Thermovibrio ammonificans HB-1: one gene and its partner. The protein of the gene in region 1 interacts with the protein of each later gene in a pairwise test. Links are inferred from orthologs where the notes say so. Each region holds a gene or a part of one and is shown on either strand. Other genes may lie near its edges.

Evidence for each region.
Region 2: the proteins of secD (region 1) and pheT interact in binary tests that used the Escherichia coli proteins (3 or more experiments, as listed by UniProt). The link is inferred for Thermovibrio ammonificans HB-1 from one-to-one orthologs.

Annotation. Positions count from the first base shown.
Region 1 is NC_014926.1:765,389-781,708, forward strand. The notes cover bases 10,617-13,580. They hold secD (protein translocase subunit SecD), read right to left. Parts: upstream 12,952-13,580; coding sequence 11,281-12,951; downstream 10,617-11,280. Other genes in these bases: secF (protein translocase subunit SecF), read right to left, coding at 10,617-11,271; THEAM_RS04145 (HD domain-containing protein), read right to left, coding at 12,994-13,580. Outside these bases: THEAM_RS04090 (hypothetical protein), read left to right, coding at 1-250; THEAM_RS04095 (tetratricopeptide repeat protein), read left to right, coding at 247-3,261; THEAM_RS04100 (IGHMBP2 family helicase), read left to right, coding at 3,312-5,474; THEAM_RS04105 (fumarylacetoacetate hydrolase family protein), read right to left, coding at 5,476-6,252; THEAM_RS04110 (hypothetical protein), read right to left, coding at 6,265-7,086; ndk (nucleoside-diphosphate kinase), read right to left, coding at 7,131-7,559; THEAM_RS04120 (endonuclease V), read right to left, coding at 7,549-8,253; THEAM_RS04125 (LptF/LptG family permease), read right to left, coding at 8,250-9,314; THEAM_RS04130 (LptF/LptG family permease), read right to left, coding at 9,311-10,390; more of secF, read right to left, coding at 10,387-10,616; more of THEAM_RS04145, read right to left, coding at 13,581-13,662; THEAM_RS04150 (biotin--[acetyl-CoA-carboxylase] ligase), read right to left, coding at 13,652-14,335; prmC (peptide chain release factor N(5)-glutamine methyltransferase), read left to right, coding at 14,371-15,222; murA (UDP-N-acetylglucosamine 1-carboxyvinyltransferase), read left to right, coding at 15,212-16,320. UniProt on the Escherichia coli protein: Part of the Sec protein translocase complex. Interacts with the SecYEG preprotein conducting channel. SecDF uses the proton motive force (PMF) to complete protein translocation after the ATP-dependent function of SecA.
Region 2 is NC_014926.1:1,184,810-1,196,770, forward strand. The notes cover bases 248-3,306. They hold pheT (phenylalanine--tRNA ligase subunit beta), read left to right. Parts: upstream 248-614; coding sequence 615-2,999; downstream 3,000-3,306. Other genes in these bases: pheS (phenylalanine--tRNA ligase subunit alpha), read left to right, coding at 248-612; THEAM_RS06070 (cell division protein ZapA), read left to right, coding at 3,009-3,305. Outside these bases: more of pheS, read left to right, coding at 1-247; THEAM_RS06075 (5-formyltetrahydrofolate cyclo-ligase), read left to right, coding at 3,347-3,901; rny (ribonuclease Y), read left to right, coding at 3,901-5,574; selB (selenocysteine-specific translation elongation factor), read left to right, coding at 5,564-7,474; THEAM_RS06090 (AEC family transporter), read left to right, coding at 7,471-8,358; THEAM_RS06095 (hypothetical protein), read left to right, coding at 8,387-8,998; purT (formate-dependent phosphoribosylglycinamide formyltransferase), read left to right, coding at 9,012-10,196; peptide-methionine (S)-S-oxide reductase MsrA, read left to right, coding at 10,189-10,746; THEAM_RS06110 (nitrilase-related carbon-nitrogen hydrolase), read left to right, coding at 10,743-11,480; THEAM_RS06115 (UPF0280 family protein), read right to left, coding at 11,477-11,961.

The DNA of each region.
Region 1 (16,320 bases):
GGCCCTCGACTTCTGTAGGGCCTTTTTAAAACGCAACGGCTCGTTTAAGGTCCTCAAGGAGTGTTTGAATCTTGCAATGTGGTCGGGTAACAGAGGTGTAGTTGAGGAGTTAATCAGGGAGAACCTCGGCCGTTACACCTCGAAGGATGCCCTCTCTTTCTTCCTGAAGGTGGCCGTTGCCCAGAACTTAAGGCGGCTCTCTGTGGAGCTTGCCGATAGGCTGTTGAAGCAGTACGGAGGAGAGAAATGAGGAGAGTGCTTATTGCCGCTTCCCTGTGGCTGGCTCTTACCGCTCCCGCCTTAGGGAAGTTCTACTCCATTCAACTTGTTACCACCAACTCCTACGGGAGGGCGGAAGCATTTTTAAAGAAGTTGCCCCCGGCTATAAGGAGAAAGGCGTTTGTCTACAGGACAGACTCGGGGTACTACACGGTCAGGTACCTTGTTTCACCTACGGTTAGGGCTTTAAGGGAGAAAGTTACCGAACTTGAAGAGCTCGGGATAAAGAGTTACTCATTCGTTGAAACCGATGTGAAAAAGCTACGGGGAGCAGGGCAGAAACCTGCCGGTGAAGTTTCTGCCCCTTCCGTTCCTGAGAAACCGGAAGAGAGCAGGCAGGGCCATGTGGGCCTCGATTTTCTCTACTCCGTTTACCTGGGTAACGGAGACCTAAAGGGGGCGCTAAAGGTTGCCCAACTCGCCGTAAAACGCCACCCAGACAGTTTAAAGTGGTGGAAGAGGCTTGCTACCGTGGCCGTGTGGCTGAACAGGCCGAAAGTGGCCTTGAAAGCTTACAGGGAGCTTGTTTTTAGGTTCCACCGCTACGAGTATGCTCGGCCCCTTTACTCTGTTGCCCTTGCGGTGGGAGACTTTGAAACTGCCCTTAAGAGTGTGAAGTTCCTTGTAGCTTCCGGGGAAGGAAACGTTGACTATACTGATATAGTTGACCTCTTCCACAGGGTCGGTCGGCCCGAGGAGGGGGCCGACTTTTTGGTTGAGCACTTTTCCAATAACCCCGATGCCCTTCATCTTGCCTTTAATATCTACTGGTACAGGGGAGAGCTTCAAAAGGCGTTAAAGGTCCTCGACCTTATACAGCAGAGGTTCGGCCTATCCCCTGAGGACAGGCTCGCAAAGGCAAGGCTCCTTTTTGCCATGCACAGGCTTAAAGAGGCCCTTGCCACCTTAAAGGAGGAGTGGCGGAAAGTTAACAGCGTAGACTACCTGAACACTCTGGAGTCTCTGAGCTGGAGCCTCGGCGACTTTAAAACGGCTGTAGAGGTTGCCGAAAGGCTCATAGAGCTCGACAAGGCAGATGAGACCGACTTTACCCGCGTTATCTACTATTACTACTACAGGGAGCCCGAGAGGGCCGTTAAGTACGCAAAGCTCGGATTTGATAAGTTCGGTAAACCTGACTTCTTTGCCAACTATCTCTTCCTGCTTGCCTCCTTGAAGCAGTGGGACAAGGTGGTTGAGTCGGTGGACTCCCTGCCCGACAGGCTGAGGAGGAGGCTCCTTGCCGACCCTACTATCGGCCTCACCTACGCCTCCGCCCTTGTTAAGCTGGGTGAGAAGGAAAGGGCACGGCGGCTGCTGTTCAGCTACCTCAACGGTAACCCATCGCCCGACGTTCTGGCCGAGCTTATCTATCTCAGTATAGATATGAAGGACTACCCCACCGTGGAGAGCCTTGTCAGAAGGTACAAAGATTACTGTAGCCAAGTTCCGGAGGCCTTTGCTGCGGCTTATCTCTTCCTCCAGAACGGTAAGAAAGCCTTAAAGTGTTTTAGCCTGATAAAAACCAAGAACCCCAACTTGCTCCTTACAGAGGCCGATGCCCTCGAGCTCTACGGCGACGTTCGAAGGGCTTGGACCCTGCGTTTTAGAGTTTACAACTACACCAAGAAGCTCATAAAAAAGGGAGTTCACTCCCCCGACGTTGTTGAGGCCTACCTTCGCTCTTCAATCTTTTACCAGCCTGCAGACAGGTTTGAGAGGGAGTTCCTGAGGCTTAAGCGTTACCTCTCGAAGGAAATCGCAAGGGATATCTACCTTACCTACCTCCTCTATAAGGGGCGGGAGAGTGAGACCGCCTACCTTTGGAAGCGAAAAGATGAGGAGCTTGCGCCCTGGATGAAGCTCACCCTTGCCCTCTACTGGGAAGACAGGTACCTGATGAATAGGCTTGTGAAGCTCTACCTTCCCATACTTCCCATCAGGGATAGAGTTACGGCCCTTGAAGAGGTGGGGGAGTTCGGCAGGGCTTTTTGGATAGCCGTTAAGGGTATGGATGAGAACCCCAAAGACGCCGAGCTTATGAAGCAGTTTAGAGACCTTGTTGTAGATAAGGCTTCCCACTACTACCTTGAGCTTACCGATTACGGCGTTAAGGGGGTGAACCTCCTTTCCCTCTCTCAGGATTTAAGGTTGCACCTTACCGGAAACTACTACCTGAACGTTAAGGATACCTTTAGATACGACATCTCTCGGGGGAACGTTTTTGACACCAAGAGGGGGTTGAACAGGATTTCTGTTGGCCTTGAGCGTCTGCTCGACTACAACAGGTCGCTCTTTGCCGGTGTAACTGTAGTTAGGGGGGGAAGCCACACTTTAGGTGGAGGTTACTTAGGGTACACCGCTCAGCTCTGGCACCAGTCTACGGCCACGCTTACCCTGTTTAAGGGTGAGCTGACAGATGAGTCCTTCCTGAGCTCCTTAGGAGTTGTTCGAAGGGGGGCACAGCTTGAGTTCACCTTCCCCTTCTACAACAGGCTCTCCCTTTTCACTTCCCTCTCCTATAACAGGTACTACTCCCTCGACGGCAGTTACGTAGGTAACAGTAGAAAACTCTACACCGAGCTCTCTTTTCAGGAGCGGAGTCAGTACCCCGACTATAAGTTCCGCCTCTTTTTAAACCTTAACAGCTACTACGAGACCGACCATACGGGAACCTACGTTGACAGGCTCTCGGGTAAGGAGAGGGAGAATGTTCTGCCCAGCGGCTTTTACTCTTTAGGCGTTGGTGTTAACTGGGGCTTTGACCACAGGGACTCTTTTATAAAGAGCTGGAGGCCCTACTTCGACGGCTCTGTAAGCTACAACAGCCAGTACGGAGCCGACTGTTCACTTGTGGTAGGTGTAGGCGGCAGGCTCACGAGGAAGGATAACTTTCACGTGGAGCTGGGAACGTTTAACAGCTTTAACGCTTTGAACTCCTGGGGCTGGATTCTCAGCTCCGGGTATAGAAGGTGGTTTTAGCCGTTTTGAGAGCTATATTTGTCTCCCTGACTCTTTAATGGAGGTTTAAGTTGCCTATTCTCCTTGAAGGTATTTACGACGGTAAAAAACTTCAGCGGGAGCTGAAGAAACTCGGCTTGAGGAAGGGAGACGTAAGGGAGGTTTTCATAGCCAACGGCAAAACTCTCATTTACCTGAAGGATGAGAGCCTGTGTAGTATTTACTCCGACTTTGTTCCCTCTGAGGAGGAGGCTGAGGAGATAAAGAGGGTTCACCTTTACGTTGAGAGGTTTAAGTACCTTATCGACGTTGAACGGCTTGCAGAGATAGAGGCCCAGGAGGAGGAGATAAGGAGGCTTTCAGGCAGGGAGAGGGAGCTTCTGGGCCGTGCCATTCTCGACCTTAAGGGAACCAAGGCGGGAACAAAGTTTCACCTTCACCTTGTTCGGTTCTGGAGGGAAAAACCCATAGAGACGGAGATAACCACAGGCGACATAGTTCTTGTTAGTAAAGGTAACCCCTTAAAGAGCGACTTACTCGGCACAGTTGTAAGGATTACGGAGAAAACCGTAACCGTTGCGTTTGATAACCGCCCTCCAAACTGGGTTTACAAGAGAGGGGTTCGGATAGACCTCTACGTTAACGACGTTACTTTCAAGCGGATGGAGGAGAACTTAGAGGAGCTCAGGCACGCCAGCGGCCGCCAGCGTGAGCTTCGAAACACCGTTATAGGCCTGAGAGAGCCGGAACATTTTACCGAGATACCCTTTGAACCTGTTGACTCCAGGCTCAACGAAACTCAGAGACTTGCCGTTTCAAGGGCTTTAGGTTCTCCGGACTTTTTCCTCATTCACGGCCCTCCCGGCACAGGGAAAACCAGCACTATTACCGAGCTTATCGTTCAGCTTGTAAAGCGGGGTGAAAAGGTTATAGCCACTGCCGACTCCAACATTGCCGCAGACAACATACTCCTCAACCTCTCCAAGTACCCGGATTTGAAACTGGTAAGGATAGGTCATCCTGCAAGGGTTCTGGAAGAGCTTGAGAGGTTCTCCATTTACGCCCTCTTTGAAGAGCACCCTAAGGCTCAGAAGGTAAAAGAGGGGTGGGAGAGGGTGAAGGAGCTTATAGAGAAGCGGGACCAGTTTACAAAGCCCGTTCCCCAGCTCCGCAGGGGTATGAGCGACGATGAGATTGTTTACTTCGGCAAGAAGGGAAAGAGCTTCCGCGGCGTTCCCAAAAAGCTCATGCGCTCCATGGCCGAGTGGATTTTGGCGAACTACGAAATAGATGTGAGGATTAAGGCCCTAAAGGAGATGGAGACCCACATCTTCAGGGAGATAATCGCCGATGCCGACGTTGTAATCTCCACAAACTCCATGGTGAAGTCGGAGCTCCTTGAAGGTTTCCACTTTGACTCTGCCGTTATAGATGAAGGCAGCCAGCAGGTTGAGCCCTCCACTTTGATACCCATAGCCCGGGCCAACCGTTTCTTCATTGCCGGCGACCATAAGCAGCTTCCCCCCACTGTGGCGAGTGAAGAGGCCAAAGAGCTTGAGAGAACCCTTTTTGAGAGGCTCATCTCTACCCACGGCGAGCTCTCCTCGATGCTGCGGGTTCAGTACAGGATGAACGAGAAGATAATGGAGTTCCCCAACAGGGAGTTCTACGAAGGTAAGCTCGTAGCCGCCCCGGAGGTAAAAGAGAGAACCCTTGCAGACTTCAACCTTGAGGCGCCGAGGAAGTTTAAGAAGGTCCTCGACCCTTCCGTTCCCCTCGGCTTTATCGATACAAGCTCTATAAACGCCTACGAGTTTCAGCCCGAAGGTTCCACCTCTTACGAGAACTACGAAGAGGCCAAGATAGCCGTTGAGGTGGCCCTTGAGCTTCACCGTATGGGCCTCGACAGGAGGGAAATCGGCATTATCACCCCTTACGCCGCCCAGGTGAAGCTTATAAAGCAGCTCCTTGCAGAGAGGGAGTTTAAGGTTGAGGTTAACTCCGTAGACGGCTTTCAGGGGAGGGAAAAGGAAGCCATAATCGTCAGCTTCGTTCGCTCCAACGACGAAGGGGAGATAGGTTTTCTGAAGGACCTTCGCCGGCTCAACGTTGCCATAACGCGCCCCAGGCGAAAGCTGGTTGCCATTGGGAACACGAAAACCTTAAGCAGCCACTCCACCTACAGCCGCTTCATAGAGCACGTAAAGAGGGAGGGAGAGTTGGAGAGGGCCTAAGCTACTCCCTCTCCTCCTCTGCGTAGTTTATGAGGGTTCCTATTCCCTCGATTTCCACTTCCACCCTGTCTCCCGCCTTCAGGGGCCCGACTCCCGGCGGGGTGCCGGTTGCTATAACGTCTCCCGGCAGGAGAGTCATAATCTGTGATATGAACGAAACGAGCTCAAAGGGCGAGAATATCATGTCGCTGGTGTTTCCGCTCTGCTTTACTTCGCCGTTGACCCTTGTGGTTATCTGGAGCCCCATCGGGTCTATGTCGGTGTTGAGCCATGGGCCGTAGGGGGCAAATGTATCGAACGACTTTGCCCTTGTGTACTGGCCGTCTTTTCTCTGAAGGTCCCTTGCGGTTACGTCGTTAAAGCAGGAGTAGCCTAAGATGTAGTCGGGGGCCTCCTCCGGGGAGACTTTTCTGCACTTCCTCCCTATTACTACGGCGAGCTCCCCTTCGTAGTCTACCCTGCTGGACATTTTGGGCAGGAATATCCGCATTTTGTTGGCTATAACCGCCGTGGAGGGTTTCATGAACAGCAGGGGCTCTTCCGGAACCTCTTTGCCCATCTCCTCGGCGTGTGCCCTGTAGTTGAGGCCTACCGCCACGATTTTGGAAGGCCTTGTAGGTGAGAGAAATTTCACCTCCTTAAAGGAGACGGTTTCATCAAGCGGAGTAACGCCCTCCATGAGCTCAGAGACCTTTGTCTCCTTAACGGGAACTATCTCCCTCCCCTTAACTATCCCGTAGATTGTCCTCTCACCCCACTTAAATCTCCCTATCTTCACCCTCTCCTCCTCTTAAACCACGGCTACTGCAAACATTTTACCACTGAGGGCCACCCTCTCTCCCTCCTTTACCGGCTCTACGTGCGGGGAGAGAACCCTCAGCTCGAACTCTTCTGCGAAGAGGTCTACAACCGTTAGTTGTCTTCCTTCTACCTCTTCCGTGCCCAGGGCGGTTACTATGCCGACCACGCTGTAGCTTCCCTCACTCGAGAGTATGCAGGTGTCGAAGAGCTCTTCGGGGCGGGTTTTAAACTCCTTTATCAACCTTTTGGCCTCCTCTTCCCCTACCTCCCTTTCGAGTTTTTCAACCGCCCGGGGGTTGCCCTTTACCGCCATTTTAAGCACTTCTCTGTTCTCGTCGGCAATCTGGTCGAAGTGGGTAAGGGGCGGTATTCTCTTGACTTTTCGGGAGTAGATGGAGAGGAGAAGCTCTATCTCGCCGGAGAGCTCCTGGGGGAGTTGGCAGAGGTTGCACAGCTCGAAGAAGAAGCTCGTTCCGGTTGTTACCTCAACAGCCTCGCTCAGCAGCGTAAACTCGTCGAAGGAGTTTATTTTGAAGTTAAAGTCTTCAAAGGTGTACAGAACACCCGCCCTGTATCCGAGGTAACAGCCTAAAGGTTTTTCCTCTTCCCGGGAGAAGAAAGAGTCCCTTTTCTTCTCCAACAGGTAGAGGTAGGTTGAGAAGTTCTCGTCGATTTCGGCGTGGCGGCAGATGAGCTTTTCCTGGCTGTCGAGTAGGTCTTCGAACACGAAGTGTTTTACTTCTACCGTTTCTCCCTTGGACTTTTTGCACAGTTGGGGCGGAAGCTCCAGAATACTGAAACTCTCGTCCATTAACTCTCCCAATTGAGTTAACGGGGGCCGATGCCCCCGGGAATTTAATACTGGTCGTGTATCTCCAGCTGGTTGAAGAAGAACGGAATCTCGTAGGCGGCAGACTCGGGGGAATCGGAGGCGTGAACGGCGTTCCTGCCTACGTCTGTTCCGTACTTCTTCCTTATTGTTCCCTCGGCTGCCTTTGCCGGGTCGGTTGCACCGATTATCTCCCTTACCCTTGCTATTGCGTTCTCACCTTCGAGAACCATCGGAACGCACGGGCCGGAGGACATAAAGTCGGTAAGTTCATCGTAGAAGGGCCTCTCTTTGTGGACGATGTAGAACTTCTTTGCCTGCTCCTTTGTGAGGTGAACCATTTTTATTGCAAGGAGCTTCAGGTCGTTCTCCTGGAGTATCCTTACAATGTCTCCCACTGCGTTCTTCTTCACGGCGTCCGGCTTTACTATAACCAGAGTTCTCTCAACTGCCATATTCTCCTCCTCCTTGGGATTTGCCCTGTATTATAACCTTTCTAACAGACTGCAGGTAGTTGTGCGCCAACCGTGTTGGTTCCGGAAGCCTGTACTTGGTGCAGCTTGAGAGCACCAGCTCGGCCGCTTCCTCCGGAGTTACTAAGTGACCCGGAGAGACGTAAACCGGTTTAACGTTCCTTTTGGTCCTTAAGGCGTAGCCGAGTACCGTGCCCGTTTTCGGGTCTGTGATGGGAGAGCGGCATCCCCTTTCCCTGCAGGGCTCTTGGAACTCCCCGTAGAGGGGCTTTTTGGCGCACCCTACCGTGGGTATTCCCGTTACCACCCCCAGGTGTGAGGCTATTCCGAGTTTTCTGGGGTGGGTTATTCCGTGGCCGTCCACCACGATAAGGTCGGGGGTGTGTTTCAGCCTTTTCAGCGTTTTTAAAAGGAGGGGAAGCTCTCTGAAGGCCAGAAAGCCGGCCACGTAAGGTATCTCTACCTTAAGGGTTTCGTAGTGCTTTTCTACAACCTCCAGTTCCGGGTAGGTTAAAACCACAAATGCCCCTATTCCCGTGGTGGGGTTTTTAAAAGGGTCTAAAAACGTTAAGTCGCATCCGGCAATGAGTTTCGGTTCCCTTGTAAGGGGCGTTATTTTCACCTTTTCAGCCAGAGCTTTCTGGGCTTTAGCCGCTTTCTTAAAGGAGAACTTCAACTTTCCACCCTCCCCAGGAGGAACAGCCCAACGGCCCCAAATAGCAGGAGCGGAGCGAAGGCTGCGTAAAGGGGCGGAAGGACCTCACTCTTCCCCAGGCTCAGAAACAGCGATACGGTAATCCACATAGATACAACGATTATTGCCGCAAGCAACACCGTGTAGCCCTTTTTATTCCTCGGGTTGTAAACCCCAAAGGGTATTCCGATTATCGCCGTTATAACCGGAAGCAGCCCGAGTGCCAGCTTTGAGTAGAGCTCCACCCTGAGGTAGTTGGTATCGTAGTTGAGCTTACTCAATCTCTTTATGGTCAGGAATAGCTCTAAGAGCCCCATTGCCTCCGGGTTGTTTACCGACAGAAGTAGCTCCTTTACGCTTACCCCCAAATTTATAGGAAGCGTTTCCTTCTCAGTGCTCTTTAGCTCTTTAAAATCCCTTACAAAGACTTCCCTGAGAAGCCACCTACCCCCGCCCTTGTAAATGGCCTCTTCTGCGTCTATTCTCCCCGTAGGCGAGAAGTCTTTAACCTTTATTATGCTTACCCGCTCCGCCCTCTTGTTTTTTGGCAGGAGCTCCCAGAAGAACACAAAATCTCCTGCTCTGTCCTTGAACCACACGCCCGGAACCTTTTGGGGGCCGTTTGTCACCTCTTCTCCGGCCTTAAGGGCAATCTCCGTTGCCCTTTTAAGGCCTGCCGGCAGTAAGGTCTCCTGAACGGCCACGGAGGCTACCGATGCCAGCACTCCGAGGATAACGAGGGGAGCCGAAAACCTGTAGGTGCTTATGCCCAACGCCCTTGCAACTGTAAGCTCGCTGGTTTCGGAAAACCGAGAGAGCGTAACCATAGTGGCTATGAGAGTGGCTATGGGAATAACCCTTACTCCGTAGAGGGGAAGCCTCCCCAGGATGTATGCGGCCGCCCCCGACGCTCCCACCTTGGAGACCATGTTGAAGTGGCTTACAAAGTCTATAACGGCAAAGAGGGTGAGAAACGTGGTCAGTGTCAGGAAGAAGAACTTGACCCCTTCGGAGAAGACGTATCTGTCGAGCTTCTTTATCACCACCGCGCTCCAACGTTTATCCGAATGCGCTCGCTTACCGCCAGTTTATAGAGTAACAGAGCCGCCGCACCGAATACCACATCGGGCAGAAGCGCCAAAAGGGGTTGCCCGGTTTTCAGGGCAACCTTCTTAGAGAAGGTGTAGAGTATGTAGTAAAGCACGATGAGAAGGAGGCTAATCAGAACTCCCACACCTATGGAGCCTCTGGGAATTGAGACCGCTATGGAGAATCCGATTATCCCCACTATCAGCGAGGCAAACGCCAGTGCGGTTCTCTTTACAACGGCAACTCTGGCCTCTTTATCCCTCTCTTTGAGGAGCTGGAATAGGGTTTTGTATTTGGCTGCCTTGAACCTCTCTTTTCTGGTGAACTTGTAGAGTTCAACCGTGTAGCTCTTGAACTTTATGAACTTGAACTCTTTCGGTTTTTTCCAGTCTACAACTTGGGCACTGCCGTCTTCTATGTCGAGGAAGACGGTGTCTCCCTTTGTCCTCAGGAAGCCCCTTCTGCCGAAAGCTGTTACGAGTTTCTCCTTCTTCTGTAGCGACGCCATGAAGTTTACAAGGAGCCCCTTTTCCGGGTAGAGCTTCTCAACGTAAAACGTTACACCGGGGAAGTTGCTGGAAAACCTCTTCTCTGTGATACTCAAGGTTATCTTCTTCCTCAGGAGCTCTTCCAGCTCCCTCTTCATTGCAACGTTGCTCTTTGGGGCAAGGAACATAAGTGAGTAGAAGGAGAGGAGCGAGAATATGAGGCCGAGCAGGAAAACCGGTTTTGACAGCTCTTTCAGGCTTATGCCGCACGATTTTGCGGCCGTAAGCTCGTTGTTGCTGTTCATCCCTATGAACACTATAACAACCGAAAGAACGAAGGACATCGGAATCACTATCCCGAGGAACGCCGGTAGCCCTTTGGCAAGAACCGAGAGGAAGTCCAGGAAGGAGACCCCTTTCCCGAGGACGGTTTCTGCTATGGTCGATGCCCTGTCCATCAGGATTACAAAGAGGAAGAGGGCGGAGCTGAGGGCCGCCACCCGGGTGATTTCGAAGGCTATGTACCTGTGAAGGACCTTCATTTCACTTTCTTCATATACTTGTACCAGTCGACCACAATGGCGCTTGCGATGAATATCGAGGAGTACGTTCCCACGGTTATTCCGACCAGGAGCACAAATGCAAAGTCGTTTATAACGCCTCCGCCGAAGAGGTAAAGGCACAGAACTACGAAGAGGGTTGTCAGGGAGGTTATGATTGTCCTTGAGAGGGTTTGATTGATACTGTCGTTAACTATCTCCTCGAAGGGCTTGCTCCTTAAGTAAACCTTCATGTTCTCCCTGATTCTGTCGTAAACTACTATGGTGTCGTTGATGGAGTAACCTATAACCGTTAGGAGCGCCGCTATAACCGGGAGGCTGAACTCCCTTCCCACGGCCATGAAGACGCCGGTTGTGGCCAGTGCGTCGTGGATGAGGGCCAGTACGGCTCCCACGGCAAAGATGAACTCAAAACGCCAGGCAACGTATATAAGGATGCCTATTAGGGCGTAGATGATGGCCATTATCCCTTTTTCGCGGAGCTCTTTCCCTACGGTCGGGCCTATCATCTCAACTTTCAGAATCGTTACGCCACTTTTAAAGTGCTCTTTGAGCTTCCGCCGTATTGTCTCTACCGTTTTGTTGGTATCTCCCGTAGCCGGGGCCTTTATCATGAACTCGTTCTCCCCTTGAACGTTCTGAACGGTCACACCTTCTACGCTCCCTTTGAAGATTTCCCTTATCTTCCCGGTTGTTATCCCCGGCTCTTCCACCTTAACGAGGACGAGGACGCCGCCTGTAAAGTCGATTCCGAACTTGGGCCCCTTTATGAAGGCACCGTAGAGCCAGGTTCCCAGGATTAGTGTAAGGGAGAACAGGTATGCCCAGTAGCGTTTACCGATGAAGTCGAACTTTCTTTCCATCAACGGCTCCTAAATCTTGAAGAGTTTTGGTTTGTACTTAACGATTAGGTCGAGGAGAACCTTGGTTACGAAAACTGCAGTGAACATGCTGGTCATGATGCCCAGCGACAGGGTAACGGCAAACCCTTTGATGGGGCCGGTTCCGAACTGGAAGAGAACCGCCGCCGCTATAAGGGTTGTAACGTTTGAATCCAGAATTGTTCCCCAGGCCCTTGCAAATCCTGCCTCTACTGCCGAGTAGAGGTTTCTGCCCTTGCGAAGCTCCTCTTTAATCCGCTCAAAGATGATAACGTTCGCGTCTACCGACATTCCGATTGTGAGAATGAAGCCGGCTATACCGGGCAGCGTCAGCGTTGCCCCTATAAGGGCCATCAGGGCCCAGAGGATTATCACGTTCATGAGCAGGGCCGCGTCGGCTGCTATTCCTGCCGTTTTGTAGTAAACGAGCATAAAGAGCATTACAACTATTATGCCCGCTACGCCCGCCTTTATTCCCTTCTCTACCGACTCCTTACCCAGGGAGGGGCCTACGGTGGTCTCTTCCACTATCTTGACCGGTGCAGGAAGGGCTCCCGCCCGCAGGACGATTGCAAGGTCTCTGGCCTCTTGGTAGGTGAACTGTCCCGATATCTGGCCCCTGGCACCTATTTCGCTTCTTATTACCGGTGCCGACTGGACTTTGTTGTCGAGAACTATTGCAAGGCGCGTTCCTATGTGGTGTTTTGTGTAGTTCCTGAAGATTTTTGCTCCCTGGGAGTTTAGAACGAAGCTAACGGCGGGAAGGCCGTTTTCGTCTTGGCTGGGGTAGGCGTCTTTAAGGTAGGCTCCCGTTAGAATGGGCTCTCTTTTGACGAGGAAGAAGTTGTAGGCTACAACTCTTCCCTCTTTGTTCTTTATCTCCTGTAGCAGGAGCTGCTCGTCTTCGGGAACGTTCCCTCCGAACTTTTTAACGAGCTCTTCAAGGTTTTTGACTTTTATAGGCTCTTTCCGCCCCTCCTCTACGAGGAAGAACTTGGGGCCTGTGGGAGAGGGTTCAACTTCTACTGAAGCCCCCGGAGGTACCTTCCCTCCCAGGTTTACTATCATCTGGTTCGGGGACCTGAACTCCGCCACTACCTCTTTAAACTCGAGGTTTGCTACTTTGCCTATGATTTTCTTCGCCCTTTCGGGGTTCTTAACGCCGGGAAGCTCTACTATTATTCTGTCTTTGCCGTTTCTGACGATTACCGGCTCTGCAACCCCCAGCTGGTCTATCCTGTTCCTTATGGTCTCGAGGGCCTGTTCGGCGAGTCTGTCTATCTCTTTGGAAACGTAGGAAGGCTTCAGGCTTAATGTGAGCCTGTTTCCGTTCCGCTTAATTGCAAACATCCTGCCGTAGTCTTCCTTTATCAGCTCTTGTGCCTTCTGGGCGGCATCTGCGGTGAGCATCTCGATTTCTATGGTCGTTCCCTTCCTTACGGCGCTCACAACGGGGAGGTTCTCCTCTTCGAGGCTCCTTTTGATGTCCCTGAGTGCTGCTGAGACTTCGTTCTCGAGGGCTTTTTGTGTCTCTATCTGGAGAACGAGGTGAGTTCCGCCTTTGAGGTCCAGACCCAGGTTTATCGGCTTTGTGAGGGCAACGTAGAGGGAGCCTACAAGAACTGCGAGTATGAAGAGAACCTTCCACTTGAGGTTTTTCATTCTGCTCTCCGTCTCAACTTGGTATCGCCAAATGATACACAATTAGAGGTCTGTGTCGTTTATCTTGAGCCGGAACTTAAACCCTAAGACTTCGGTTGCCCGTCTGCACATCTCCATTCTGGGCTGGAATATAGAGAAGTAGTCGAGGAGGTCGGAGATTTCGGTGTCTATCTTCAGGACGAGCTTCACCACCCTCTTCTCTTTATCCACCTCGAGGTTGCTGAATAGAACGGCGTAGTTGACTCTATCGTGAATGTCCTCCTTTATGTTCCCCTCTTTTCTCACCCGGGTTCTGTGGACGTGGGATTTATCGGCCACAACAAGCGCTGCTGCCACTTCCGTTGCCGGCTCTCCGGTTCCCTCCTCGTGGTTACCTATTGCAAAGGTTATCTCGGTGAGGTGGTCGTCGAGGAATCCTCTGCCCTTGAGCAGTTGGTATGCAAGGATTGCACCGCTCTGGGCGTGGTCGTGGCGGCTCACTATGTGGCCTATGTCGTGTAGGAGCCCTGCAACACCCGCAAGCTCGGCAAGGACTCTGTCTCCAACCGTCTTAAGCAGTAACCACCGGGCTTTGTTTGCCACCCAGCTTACGTGTTTTATGCCGTGGTCGGTGTAGCCCATACGTTTAAGGAAGTAGTCGGCCCGTTCTATGTAGTAGAGGATTCTCTTGTCTTTCATGAGCTCTCTGAAGGTGGGAAATTCAAACTCCACGGATGCTTACCTCTCCGGAAAAGAGTCTCGTTATCTGTCCGTCTCTTTCAACAACGAGTGCTCCGTCTGTGTCTATGCCCAGGGCCCTTGCCCGAAAACGCTCGTTTTCCCGAACTACCACCACTTCCCGCCCTATTAGGGGGCACTCCCTCTCAAACTCCCTTGGGTTGAAGCTTCCCTCTTTGAGCCGGGCGTGAAGCTCTAAAACGTTTTTGTGGAGCGACTTAAGCAGGGTGTTGTAGTTGAATTCTATCCCTTCGGCACTGAGAGAAGTTGCCGGTTTTTCAAGGTTTTGAAGCTCCTCTTTCCCGTAGGAAAGGTTTATGCCGACTCCTACAACCAGCCTGTCCTTCGTTCGCTCAACGAGAATCCCGCTCACCTTCTTACCTTCTATGTAAACGTCGTTTGGCCACTTCAGGTAGAAGCGGTTGTCCAGCTCTTTGAGCGTTTTCAGAACCGCCACGCCGAAAGCCACGCTTACAATTGGCAGGTTTAGCCTCTCGAGAATAAACGAGGCGTACAGCCCCTTTCCGGCCTCAGAGAGCCAGCTTCTTCCCCTTCGGCCCCTGCCTGCCCTCTGCTTTCGGGCCACAACGCAGAGGCCGTGCTTGAAGGGGAGCCTTTTGGCTTCGTCGTTTGTGGAATCTACCTCTTCGAGGAAGACGATTTCCATGGCCAAATTTTATAAAACTCCCTATAATTGCCGCTATGAAGTGGAACGTTGGTAGTTTGCTTAAAAGAGCTTCTGAAATCCTCAAAGAGAGGGGCTCACCCACCCCCAGGCTCGACGCCGAGCTGCTGCTCGTTCACTCCCTCGGCCTGAAGGGCAGGGTAGAGCTCTACACCCAGTTCGACAGACCCCTTACCGACGACGAGGTGGAGCGTTACAGGCAGCTTATAGTGAGGCGGGCCAAGGGGGAGCCCGTAGCCTACATAACCGGGAAGAAGGAGTTCTACGGCTTTGAGTTCCTTGTAGATAGGGGAGTTCTGGTTCCCCGGCCGGAGACCGAGCTCCTGGTAGACGTTGCCCTTTCCTACCTAAAGGGGAAACAGGGAAAAACGGTTGTTGACGTTGGCACCGGCTCCGGCTGCGTAATCCTTACCCTGTGTAAACTCCTTGGAGACGCTAACCGCTACTACGGTGTTGACCTTTCACCCAAGGCTTTGGAGGTAGCCGAGAAGAACAGGGAGAGGCTCGGCTGCTCCGTGACCTTCCTCAGGAGCAACCTCCTTGAAGCTGTAGACTTCCCCGTGGATGCCGTTGTGGCAAACCTCCCCTACGTTCCCGTTGGCGATAAGAGGCTCCACAAGTGGGTTCTGAAGTATGAGCCGGCCATGGCCCTTTTCGGCGGAAAAGACGGCCTTGAGCTCATAGAGCGGCTTATCGTTCAGGCAAAGGAGAAGATTAACCCTAAGGGGTTCATAGCCCTTGAGGTTGGAGAGGGCCAGGCCGATAGGGTAAAATCTCTCCTTGAAACCGCCGGCTTCCTGAACGTCAAGTCTTTTCGCGACCTTTCCGGGATTGAGCGCGTAGTTGTCGGGGAGAAGAATGGAGAGTGAAGAGAAGTTCATCATAAGAGGAGGCAGGGAGTTAAGGGGAACGGTTAAGGTCTCCGGCTCGAAGAACGCCTCTCTGCCGATAATTTTTGCCTCTATCCTTACCGGCTCCCTTACCCTCCACAACGTTCCGAGGTTAACAGACGTTTTTACCGCCTGCAAACTCCTTGAGGCTATGGGTTTTCACACCTCGTTTTCGGGGAATACCCTTAAGGTATCCTTCTCGGGGGACCTCAACCCCGTTGCCCCCTACGAGCTGGTTATAGCCATGAGGGCCTCTATTCTCACCCTCGGTCCGCTCCTTGCCCGCTACGGCAGGGGGAAGGTGTTCCTGCCGGGAGGGTGTGCAATAGGCGTGAGGCCGGTAGACCTGCACCTTAAGGGGCTGTCCCGTTTGGGGGCCGATATTAAGGTCTACCACGGCTTTATAGTGGGAGAGGTTAAGGGAAGGCTCAAGGGGGCCGAGATATACTTTGACTTCCCGACAGTTGGCGGAACAGAAAACGTTCTGATGGCGGCGGTTCTTGCCGAAGGGAAAACGGTTATCCGTAACGCCGCGAAAGAGCCGGAGATTGTTGACCTCGCAAGGGCTTTAAAGAGGGCCGGAGCAGTTATAGAGGGAGAGGGAACGGACGTCATAGAGGTTTGGGGTGTTGATGAGCTCTCTCCCTTTGAGTATACGGTTATGCCCGACAGGATAGAGGCGGGCACTTTTATGTCGGCGGTTGCCGCCGCCGGAGGAGACGTTGTGATAGAGGATTTCCCCTCTTACGCCCTCAAGGCGGTTGTGGATAAATTTTCCGAGGCCGGCCTTGTTGTAGAGGAGCTCCCCGGCTCGAAAGTGAGGGTTGTAAAGAGGGAGCGCCTCAGGGGAACCGACATAGTGACCCAGCCTTACCCGGGCTTTCCCACCGACATGCAGGCCCAGTTTATGGCCGCCATGTGCCTTGCAGAGGGGGATTCTGTAATCAGGGAGACTATCTTCGAGAACCGTTTTATGCACGTTCCCGAGCTTCAGCGCCTTGGAGCCAACCTTAAGGTAGACGGCAACACCGTTTTTGTCCGCGGCGTTGAGGAGCTGGTGGGGGCGAAAGTTACTGC
Region 2 (11,961 bases), 410 kb from region 1 along the record:
TACAACTTTGAGGCCCTAAACATCCCGAAGGGCCACCCGGCAAGGGAGATGCAGGATACCTTCTACATAACAGACGAAGTGGTTCTGAGAACCCACACCTCACCGGTTCAGGTAAGGGTAATGGAGAGCCAGCGGCCTCCCATCCAGATAATAGCTCCGGGTAAGGTTTACAGAAAGGACGCAGACGTGACCCACACTCCGATGTTCCACCAAGTTGAAGGACTGATGGTGGACGAGAGAGTTACTTTCGCAGACCTCAAAGGAGTGCTGGAGCTCTTCCTAAGGGAGATTTTCGGCTCGGACACGAAGGTGAGGTTCCGCCCATCTTACTTTCCCTTTACAGAGCCCAGTGCCGAAGTTGACATAGGTTGCGTAATATGCGGAGGGAAGGGGTGTAAGGTCTGTAAGGGAACCGGTTGGCTGGAGATTCTCGGGTGCGGAATGGTGGACCCGGCGGTTTTCAAGGCCGTAGGCATAAACCCCGACACCTACCAAGGGTTTGCCTTCGGTATGGGGGTTGAGCGTATAGCGATGCTCAAGTACGGCATAGACGACCTGAGGCTCTTCTTCGAAAACGACTTGAGATTCCTAAGACAGTTCAGGGGTGCGTAAAGATGAAGATAACCTACAACTGGCTTAAAGAGTTCATAGAGATAGACGACCTTTCCGCAAAAGAGGTTGCAGACCTCCTTACAGACGCAGGGATAGAGGTTGACGCCGTTTACAACCCTGCCGAGGAGGTTGAGAAGGTAGTTATCGGGAGAATCACAGAAATCTCCAAACACCCCAACGCCGATAGGCTGAGAATATGCCAGGTGGACGTTGGGGATACGGTTCTCCAGATAGTAACGGGAGCCGACAACGTTTACGAAGGTGCGGTTGTTCCCGTGGCCCTACACGGGGCAAAGCTCCCCGGCGGAGTCAGGATAAAGAGGGCAAAGCTCAGGGGCGTTGTCTCTAACGGTATGCTCTGTTCGGCAGTTGAGCTGGGGCTTACCGACTCCGCACCGGGGGTGTGGACGCTCCCGGAAGAGCTGGGAGAGAAGGTCGGGGAAGATGCGGTAACCGCACTGGGGTTGAACGACTGGGTAATAGAGTACGAGATAACAACGAACAGGCCCGACGCCCTGTCGGTTCTCGGCATAGCCAGGGAGCTCAGGGCGATGCTCGGCAGGCCCGTAAAGCTGCCCGAAACGGGCTACAGCTGCGGGGAGTTTAACGCAGAAGAGGAAGCCACCCTGAAGGTTCTCGACCAAGGGGCCTGCCCCAGGTACGAGGGCTTCGTGGTTAAGGGGATATCAAATAGGGAGAGCCCGCTCTGGATGCAGGTGAGGCTCTACCTGGTGGGCCTGAGACCCATAAACGCCGTTGTGGACGTTACAAACTACGTTATGTACGAGCTCGGACAGCCCCTACACGCCTTCGACCTCGAGAAGCTCTCGGGCAGAGAGGTTGTAGTAAGGCGCGCAAGGGAAGGGGAGAAGATAGTTACACTCGACGGCGTAGAGAGGGAGCTCTCTGGAGAAGACTTGGTTATAGCCGACGCGGAGAAACCCGTTGCCGTTGCGGGTGTTATGGGGGGCCTCGAGAGCGGAACGACCCTCTCTACAAGGGAGCTCTTCTTAGAGTCTGCCCACTTCGACCCGATGACCGTAAGGAGAACCTCTAAGAGGCTCGGACTCTCCACCGACTCTTCTTACAGGTTTGAGAGGGGCGCCGACATAGAGGCGTGTAAGTTCGCCGCAGAGAGGGCGCTACACCTCATCCAGAAGCTCGTAGGCGGTGAAGTGGCAAAGGGCTCTCTTTCTTTCTACCCGAAGCCCTACACGCCGAAAGTTATAGTTTTCTCGCCGGAAAGGGCGGTAAAGCTGCTGGGGGTAAATATACCTGCAAGGAAGGCCTTCGAGATTCTCACGGGCCTGGGCTTTACGGTGAAGAAGGAGGCCGACTACATAGTTGTTAAGGTTCCCTCCTGGAGGAAGTACGACGTCACAAGGGAGGTTGACCTCATAGAGGAGGTTGTAAGGATTTACGGCATGAAGCGGGTGGTAAGCTCCTTCCCGCTCATGCACTCTGAGGTTCCCAGAGACTTTACGTTTCTGAGAGTTCAGGAGGTTAAAGAGTTTCTGAGCTCCCTCGGTTTCAACGAGGCGATAAACTACTCCTTTATCGGGAAGAAGCTCTTTGAGAAGTTCGGCCTACCGGTTGACAGGCTCGTGAAGATTAAAAACCCCCTCTCTGAAGAGTGGGTTTACATGAGGAACTTCCTGTTCCCGAGCCTCGTAAATAACGCCGTTAACAACATAAACAGAAACGAAAGGGACGTTTTCCTCTTTGAGGTGGCCCGCACCTTCTCGCCTACGGAGGAGGAGCTCCCAAAAGAGGAGCTCAAAGTAGCGCTCCTTGCAACAGGCGAGCTCCCCGAGAACCTGTGGCAGTTCAGAGAAGTGGACTTTTACGACATTAAGGGAGCCGTTGAGGCCCTCGGCGAGTTCCTAGGGCTGGAGCTCCAGTTCGAGAGGAGAGAGTTTCCCTTCCTCCACCCCGGCCAGAGCGGGGCGGTTAAGCTAAACGGCAAGGAGGTGGGCTTCCTCGGAAGGCTCCACCCGGACGTTGAAGAGCGGTTTGAAGTCAGACAGCCCATCTTCGTAGCGGAGCTCAACCTTGAAGAGCTTTTAAAGCAGTCGGCGGCCAGAACTGTTAAATTCAAGCCGATTCCCAAGTTCCCGCCGGTAACGAGGGACATAGCGGTAGTCGTTGACAGGAGCACCCCCGTTGCCGAAATTGAAAAGGTGATAAGGGAATCTGCCCGCTACCTCGAGAAGCTGAAGCTCTTCGACGTTTACGAAGGGAAGGGAATCCCCGAAGGCAAAAAGAGCGTAGCTTTCTCCCTCACCTTCAGGGCGAAGGAGAAAACGCTCTCCGATGAGGAAGTTAACAAAATTATGGCTGATATAATAGAGGCGCTTCAACGTAGCGGTGCTACCTTAAGGGCATAAGAGGCGAGTGTGAGCTTACCCCAGACAGTAGAAGTGGTAATAAGCGGCCGGAAGTTTAACATAAAGACCGACAGAGACCCTGAGTACGTAAAGAAGCTGGCCCAGAAAATAGAGAGTATGGTAGAGAGGATTCGGCAGGGCAACAGCAGGGTCACCTTCGATAAGGCCCTGGTTGTTGCCTGCTTCTACCTGCTTGACGAGAACGAAGCCCTTAAAACCCAGATTAAGGAGCTCGGAGAGGAGATAAAGAGGCTGGAGGAAGGAGCGAAGCTCCTCATCTCAAGCCAGGTTAAAGAGCTGGATTAAGCTCCCTCTTATGCCCCTTACTCTAAGAAGGGGTAGAGGATGTGCATACAAAAGCGAGTTTAAGGTCTTACCTCCTGAAAAAGAGGTTACAGCTCACCCAACAAGAGCTTCAAGCCCTATCCCGCAGGGTAGAAGAGAACCTGAAACGGCTCCTCCGGGAGCTCTCGCCGAAATCGGTAATGCTCTACTGGCCCATTAAAGGGGAGCCCGACCTAACCCCCCTCGCCCGAGAGCTGCTCGAAAACGGCGTTAAACTTTACTTTCCCAAAGTTTTAAAAGAGAGAATAGCTGCCGTTGAAGTTGACAACCTCGACCAGCTCTCCCCGGGAGCCTTCAACATCCCGGAACCCCCATACAGCCCCCAGAGGGAGGGAACGCCCGAAGCGGTTGTAGTTCCCGCCCTGGGCTACGACAAAAAGGGCTACCGGCTCGGGTACGGAGGCGGCTACTACGACCGCTTCCTTGCCTCTGCGCCGGTAAAGGACAAAATTGGTGTTTGCTTCCACTTCCAACTGCTGGACGCAATTCCCGTAGAGCCCTTCGACCAACCTGTAGACTGGATAGTTACAGATAAAACAACCCTAAGGAGGACGTAATGGAATCGATACTGGTTGCGATATTTGCAGTGCTCTCGGGCCTTGCCGGGGGCTACGTTGTGGGCACCAAAAGGGGCCAGAAAATCAAGGAAAACCTTGAAAGGGAAATCGTTGAAAGGGCAAAGGAAGAGGCAAACCAAATCGTAGAAAGGGCCAAGCAGGAGGCCCAGGAGCTCAAGAAGAAGGCCGAAGAGACCGTAAAAGAGGCCCAAAAGCGCTACGACGAGATGAAAAAACAGGCACTCCTTGAGGCAAAGGAGGAGCTCCTTAAAGAGAGGGAGCGGATAGAGGAAGAGCTTAAAGAAAAGCGCAGAGAGGTTGCCGAGCTCGAAAAGAGGCTCCTGCGCAGAGAAGAGTACTTAGACAAGAGGGAGTCGGCCCTTGATAAGAGGGAGGAGAGCTTAGACAAAAGGGCCCAGTTCCTCGATAAGCTCGAGGCGGAACTGGAGGAGAAGAGGAGCGAGGTGGAGAGGCTCGAGGCGGAGCTCCTCGAGAAGGAGGTTGAGCTGTCGCGGCTCATAGACGAGGAGGTTAAGAAACTCGAAGAGATAGCCCAGATGAGCCGTGAAGAGGCGAAAGAGGAGCTGATGAAGCGGATGGAGGAGGAAATCCGCAGGGACCTTGCGGTGAAGTTCAAGAGGATAGAGGAGGAGTTTGAGCAGAGCGCCGAAAAACGGGCCAAGAAGATACTGGCCACCACAATACAGCGGCTCGCAAGCGACATAGTTGCTGAAACAACCGTAACCGTTGTAGACCTTCCCAACAACGAGATGAAGGGAAGGATAATCGGAAGGGAAGGAAGGAACATAAGGGCCTTTGAGCTTGCCACCGGAGTAGACCTGATAATAGACGACACGCCGGAGGCGGTAACAATCTCGTGCTTCGACCCCGTAAGGCGTGAAATAGCCAGAATAGCCTTAGAAAGGCTTGTTGCAGACGGCCGCATCCACCCCGCAAGGATAGAGGAGGTTGTAGAGAAGGTTCAGCAGGAGATTGAGCAGGAGATAATCAACGCCGCCGAAGAGGTGCTCTTCGAGCTGGGAATAGACAACGTCCACCCAGAGCTGAAGAAACTCCTGGGCAGGCTGAAGTTCAGAACGAGCTACGGCCAAAACGTTCTCCAGCACGTTAAAGAGGTTGCCTACCTCGCCGGAATGATTGCCGCCGAAATCGGAGCAGACGTCCAGCTCGCCAAGAGGGCCGGACTCTTCCACGACATCGGAAAGGCGGTAACCCACGAAGTTGAAGGCTCCCACGCCATAATCGGCTCCGAAATCCTCAAAAAGTACGGCGAGCCCGAGGCGGTTGTTAACGCCGCAGCCGCCCACCACGGAGAGGTGGAGTTCACAACGATAGAGTCGGTGTGTGCTGCAGCAGCCGACGCCCTTTCTGCAGCAAGGCCCGGAGCGAGAAGGGAGAGCCTTGAGGCCTACATCAAGAGGATAGAGAAGCTCGAGAGTATAGCCGAGTCGTTCCCGGGCGTTATGAAGGCCTTTGCAATCCAGGCGGGAAGGGAAATCAGGATTATGGTTGAGCCCGACAAGATTACCGACGAAGAGGCGGCGTTCTTGGCACACCAGATTTCCAAGAAAATCGAGGAGGAGGTTCAATACCCGGGTCAGATTAAGATTACCGTTATAAGGGAAACGAGGGCCGTAGACTATGCAAAGTAAAAAGTTCCTCGTTATAGGAACTGCCGGCCACATAGACCACGGTAAAACGAGCCTTGTAAAGGCTCTCACCGGCGTAGACACCGACAGGTGGGAGGAGGAGAAGCGCCGGGGAATGACCATAGACCTGGGATTTGCGAAGCTCGAGCTCCCCGACGGCACGGTGGCCGGTATAGTGGACGTTCCCGGCCACGAGAAGTTCATAAAGAACATGGTTGCCGGTGCCCACGGGCTGGATATGGTCCTCTTCGTTGTGGCGGCAGACGAGGGGATAATGCCCCAGACAAAAGAGCACCTGACCGTGTGCGAAAGCCTCGGAACCAAAAGGGGAATAGTGGTTCTAACCAAAAAGGACGCAGTGGAGCCCGAGTGGCTGGAGCTTGTTAAGGAGGAGGTTGAGGAGTTCACAAAGGGCACCTTCCTGGAAAAGGCCCCGGTTGTTGCCGTCTCCTCTAAAACCGGTGAGGGAATAGAGGAGCTGAAACGGGTAATAGCGGAAGTGGCCGAAGAGGTAGAGCCCAAAAGGGCAGAAGGTATCCTGAGACTTCCGGTTGACCGTTCGTTTACCGTGAAGGGATTCGGAACCGTAGTTACGGGAACGCTCCTTTCGGGAAGGTTGCGGGCGGGAGACAGGCTGGAGCTCCTGCCGGCGGGAAGGGAGGTTAAGGCCCGCTCCGTTCAAGTTCACGGCCGGCCCGTAGAGGAGGCAGTAGCCGGTCAGAGAACGGCCGTTAACGTTCCCGACCTTAAAAAGGAAGAGGTTAAGAGGGGAGACCTACTTGCAACGCCGGATTACCTGAAGCCTACCGATAAGGTAGACGCGGTTTTGAAGCTCTCCAAAGACGCCGACGTTATAGTAACAAGCGGCCATAAAGTTCACTTTCACCACCTTACAAAGGAGGTGGAGGGCGAGGTTTTCCTCATAGACCGCCAGGAGCTTCTCCCCGGAGAGTCGGCCCTCGTTCAGATAAGGCTGAAAGGGGAAGTTGTCCCCATGTTTAAAGACCGCTTCGTAGTGAGACACTACTCTCCCGCAAGGGTCATCGGAGGAGGAGAGATACTCAACCCGCTACCGCCGGGGAAGTTCCGCAGGCGCTTTGCAGAAAAGTGGAAGGAGCTACTTAAGCCCTTCACCGAAAAAAACGCAGAGGAAATCGTTTTAAAGCTCGTAGAGGAGCTTCCCGGCAGGCTCTCACCCAGGGAGCTGGTCCAGTTTACAGCCCTCTCCCCCGAGGAAGTGGAAAGCCTTGTTGAAAGGCTGAAAGGGGAAAAGAGAGTTCTGGTGTCGGAGGAGAAGCTCTACCCGGCAGACCACCTGAAAGAGCTAAAGGCTCAAACCCTAAAGCTGATAGAGGAGTTTCACTCCAAAACGCCAATCCTGGAAGGGCCCGGCAAAGAGTCGGTCAGGGGCAAGTTAAAGGCCCCCAAGGAGCTATTCGAAAGGGCCATAAGAGAGCTCAAGGAGGAAGGAAAGTTAGAGGAGCTGGAGGGGAGCCTGAAGCTCACGGGCTTTACCCCGTCTCCCGAAGGCAGGTGGAAAGGCCTCGTTGAGAGGGCAGAGGAGTCGGTAAGGGAGAAGGGGCTAAAGCCGCCGACCGTAAAAGAGCTCGCAAAGGAGCTATCGGTTCCCGAAGAGGAGGCATACGCTGTAGCCTCTTACTTGAAAAGGCACAAAGGGTTCCACAGGTTTGCCGACTTCCTCATGGCTCCCGAGGCCCTTGAAACGGCCGTAACGGCCCTGAAGGAGCTCTTCTCCGGCCAGGAGAGGATAACCGTCAGCCAGTTCAAAGACAGGCTCGGCATAAGCAGGAAGTTCGCCGTTCCGCTCCTTGAGTACTTAGACCAGCTGGGATTCACCTGCAGAACGGGAAACGAACGGGTAAGGGGCGAGAAGCTGAAATGACCCAGCTGCTCCTCAACGTAATCCTTCCCCTCTACCTGCTTGTGGGCCTGGGTTTCCTCATCGGAAAGGCAAAGCCGCAGCTGGAAACAAAGACGATTTCCTTCCTCGTCCTCTACCTGTTTGCACCGGCTCTCATCTTCTCCTCCTTCAGGGAGGTATCCGTTAGCCTAAAGAGCTTTACCTGCATCTTCCTGACCGCACTGGGAGTGTTCGTGCTGGTCCTTGCGGCGTCGGCAGCCGTAGAGAAGGTGTTCCTGGGCAAGAGAAACCCGGCCTTTGAGCTCTCGGCAACGGTGATGAACGCAGGGTATCTGGGAATTCCCCTCATCTACCTGATGTTCGGGGAGCCTGCACTGCCGATAGCGGTCAACTACATGGTTGTAATGGCCGTTCTCCACTTTACCCTCGGAATCGCCGTTTTAAACAGCGACAACCTTCGAGAGGGCCTAAAGGCGGCCCTCAAAATACCGCTGGTTTACGCAGCAGTGCTCTCTTTCCTGCTCAAAGGGGTTTACCTGCCTCCGGGAATAGAAAAGACCCTTAAGCTCACCGGAAACGCCACAATGCCGCTTATGCTTGTGTCCATAGGGATTTCACTCTCCAGAATATCGGTTGAAGAGTTCAAAGAGGCGGTGGCCGCAACGGCGGTAAGGTTCGTAGGGGGAGCGGCATCTGCCGCAGCAGTTGTCTCACTTCTAAAGTGCCCTCCACAGATGGCAAAGGCGCTGATAGTTCAGTCGGCCCTGCCGTCGGCGATTCTCAACTACGTTCTCTGCGAACAGTTCAACCGCTCGCCCCGGCTTGCGGCATCGGTAATCTTCGTATCAACGGTAACCTTTCCCTTCTTCCTGCTAATCCTTCAGGCGGCACTCGGGCGGCTATAATTTGGGAAAGCCCTTTAGGGGAGTAAAGGTGAAAAGGTTAGTCGCCCTTCTGTGTTTCTTAGCCTCAACTGCCGCAGCCTACGGAGCGCCGCTAACCGTGAAGGAGGTTTTAAAGGCCTGCGTAGAGGTAAAAGGGAACAGGCTCGTAATTCCGGTAAAGGTGGTAAGCTTCGGAAGGACAAGGGGAGAGGTTATCCAGGGCCTTCAAGCCCCTCAAGACTACCTAAAGAGAGACGGCTTCTCCTTTAAAAGGGTTTCGGTTACGGTGGCACCCGTTGACTCCTGGAGCAGGTACGAGGTGGCCGGCTTCTCCGGAAGGGAGCTCCTGTGGGTGTTCGTAAAGGACCCTACACTCGAAACGGAGGTGGCCAAGAGTCTGAGCCGAGCCCGGGAGGCCGCAAACTTTACCTTCAGCCTGGGAACCCCCTTCTGGCAGGTTCCCGAAAAGGAGCTCGAGGCCGCCCGCCAGAAGGTAAAGCGGAAAGCCCTAAAACTTGCGCTTAAAGAGGCAAACGCCGTTAGCAGAGTGTTAAACAGACACTGCACCCTAAGTAGCGTAGAGCTGGGAAAACCCAGGCTCACCAAAGGGACCGTTAGTAAAATAGAGCTTAACGCCCGCATAAAGCTAATCTGCCGATAACCGGAGGTTCAAGATGAGGATAGGAACACCCCTTGCCCACAACGCAACAAAGGTGATGCTCCTCGGGAGCGGAGAGCTCGGAAAGGAGTTCGCTATAGAGGCGATGCGTTTGGGCCTTGAGGTGATAGCAGTTGACTCCTACCAGTTCGCCCCGGCCCAACAGGTTGCCCACCGCTACTACGTTATAGACATGAGGGACGGCCGGCAGATAAGGAACATCGTTTACAGGGAGAAGCCCGACTTTATAGTGCCCGAGATAGAGGCGATAGACACCGACATGCTCGTAGAGCTCGAGAAGGAGGGGTTCACGGTTGTTCCCTGCGCCCGGGCTACAAAGTTAACGATGGACAGAATAGGCATAAGGAGGCTTGCGGCCGAAGAGCTGGGGCTCAAAACCTCGGCCTACCGGTTTGCCGAAACGTTCGAAGAGTTTAAAAGGGCCGTAGAGGAGCTCGGCTACCCGGTTGTGGTTAAGCCGGTTATGAGCTCTTCCGGCAAGGGGCAGAGCGTTGTCAGGGAACCATCACAGCTCGAGTGGGCATTCAGGTACGCAAAGGAGAACGCAAGGGGCAAGGGTAACGCCCTTATTATAGAGGAGTTCATAAACTTCGACTTTGAGATTACCCTTCTCACAGTAAGGACCAGGAACCAGGGAACGCTCTTCTGCGAGCCCATAGGCCACAGGCAGGTAGACGGCGACTACCATGAAAGCTGGCAGCCACAGCCGATGAGCGAGGCCGCTTTAAAGAAGGCCAAGGAGATGGCCAAGGCGGTTACAGATGCCTTGGGAGGCTACGGAATCTTCGGGTGCGAGTTTTTCGTAAAGGGAGACGAGGTGTGGTTCAGCGAGGTCTCGCCCAGGCCCCACGACACGGGAATGGTAACGATGGCGAGCCAGAACATGAGTGAGTTTGAGATTCACCTACGGGCCATTCTGGGCCTTCCGATTCACATTGAGCTCATATCCCCGGGAGCCTCTTACTGTTTCCACGGGACGAAGAACAGCGTTGCCCCGGCCTACGAAGGTGTTGCCCAAGCCCTCGAAGAGCCCAACGTGTGGGTGAGGATATTCGGCAAGCCCACAACAAGGCCAAGGAGGCGTATGGGAGTTGTGGTTGCCAGGGGCGAAACTGTAGAGGAGGCAAGGAGGAAGGCGAAAGAGGCCGCAGAAAGGATAAAGGTGGTTGAGAATGGGTAGAGAGGTTGCAACTTTTGCAGGCGGGTGCTTCTGGTGCATAGAGGAGGCCATGAGCAAGGTTGAAGGGGTTGAGAAGGCCGTTCCCGGCTACGCCGGAGGCCACACCGAAAACCCCACTTACGAGGAGGTGTGTTCGGGGGAGACGGGCCACGTTGAGGCGGTTCAGGTTGTTTACGACCCCGACAAGACCTCTTACAAAGAGCTCCTGATTGCCTTCCTCACCTCAATAGACCCGACAGATTCCAAAGGCCAGTTTGCAGACCGGGGAAGCCAGTACAGGCCGGTAATCTTTTACCACACAGAGGAGCAAAAAGAGCTTGCCGAAAAGGCCCTCAAGGTGCTCTCTGAAAGCGGCCTGTTTGATGAACCCGTAAGGGTTGCCGTTGAACCGTTTAAGAACTTCTACCCGGCAGAGGAGTACCACAGGGAGTACTACAAGAAGGAGCCGATGCACTACTTCTACTACAAGGAAGGGTCGGGCAGGAAGCGCTACTGTGAGATTGTGTGGGAGAGGAAGGGGGGGAGGAAGCTCCTTGAGGAGAAGCTGTGAAGTTCAGCTGCTATGCGGTTCAGTTTGAGTCTCTGCCGTGCAGGTTCGAGGCCAATTACAGCAAGCTCCTTACCTTTTTGAACTTCTGTGAGAAGGGCTCTCTTGTGGTTTTTCCGGAAGTTGCGGCAACCGCCTTCTGTTACGAGGAGATAGAGAGGGCGGTTAAGTTCTCCGAAAGGGTGTTTGAGGAGCTTCAAAACTTCTCCAAAGGCCTTGAATTAACGGTTGTTATCACCGGCTACGAGCAAATTAACGGGAAGCTCTTCAACAGCGTAAAGGTGCTGGACAGGGGAAGGGAGGTGCTCTCAAGGCCAAAGGTGAAGCTCTTCAAGCCCGGCAGGGAACACATCTTTTTCACCGAGGGTCGGCTATCGGAGGTACAGGTGGCCCAAACCTCGCTGGGAGTTCTCGCCCCGGTTATCTGTTTTGAGCTGAGGTTCTACGAGGTTTTAAGCAGGCTGAAAGAGCTCGGAGGGGAGGTTTTTACCGTCCCAGCCCAGTGGGGTCGGGCGCGCAGGGAGCACTGGTCGTACCTGCTGAGGGCAAGGGCAATAGAGCTTCAACGCTTCTTCGTAGGGGCAAACGGCACCGGAAAGGAGATGGGAGGCTGCTCGGCCGTGATAGACCCGTGGGGCAGAATCCTCGCCGAGTGTAAAGACGCCGAAGGGCTGATTCGGGCAGAGGTTGACACTACAGTAATAGAACAGGTGGAGAGGAAGCTCCCCCTAAACTAAACGAGCTTCACAAACCTTAAATCCCCCGCAAAGACGAACTTCCCCTCTATCAGCACAACGCCGCAGACTTTCAGCTCCCTGTAGAGTCTCTCCGCCCTTTGGCGGGCATCTTCGGGGGAGGTTGAGTTTCCCAAGTAGGTGGCACAGCAGTCGCTCAGAACCGGGTCGGGGCACACGGCAGTTGCAAGGCTTGCGTTTCCGAGGCTCAAGGAGTGACCTATCCTCCTTGAGGAGGTTGAGATACCCCAGGTGCCGGAGGGAAGCTCCAACCCCAAGGTGAGCCTCACCGCCCCGGGGGGAAAGAGGGCAACGGTAAAGGGCTGCCGGCGGTGAACGTAAACGTCGCCGCCGTTTTCAACGATAAACTCCTCTGCGCCGAACTCCTCAAAGAGGTCTGCAAGGAAGAAGTTGATAGCCCCTGCAACGCCCGCCATAGGCCCAACGCCCACCCGGGCCGCTTCGGAAGCCATCTTCCTAACAA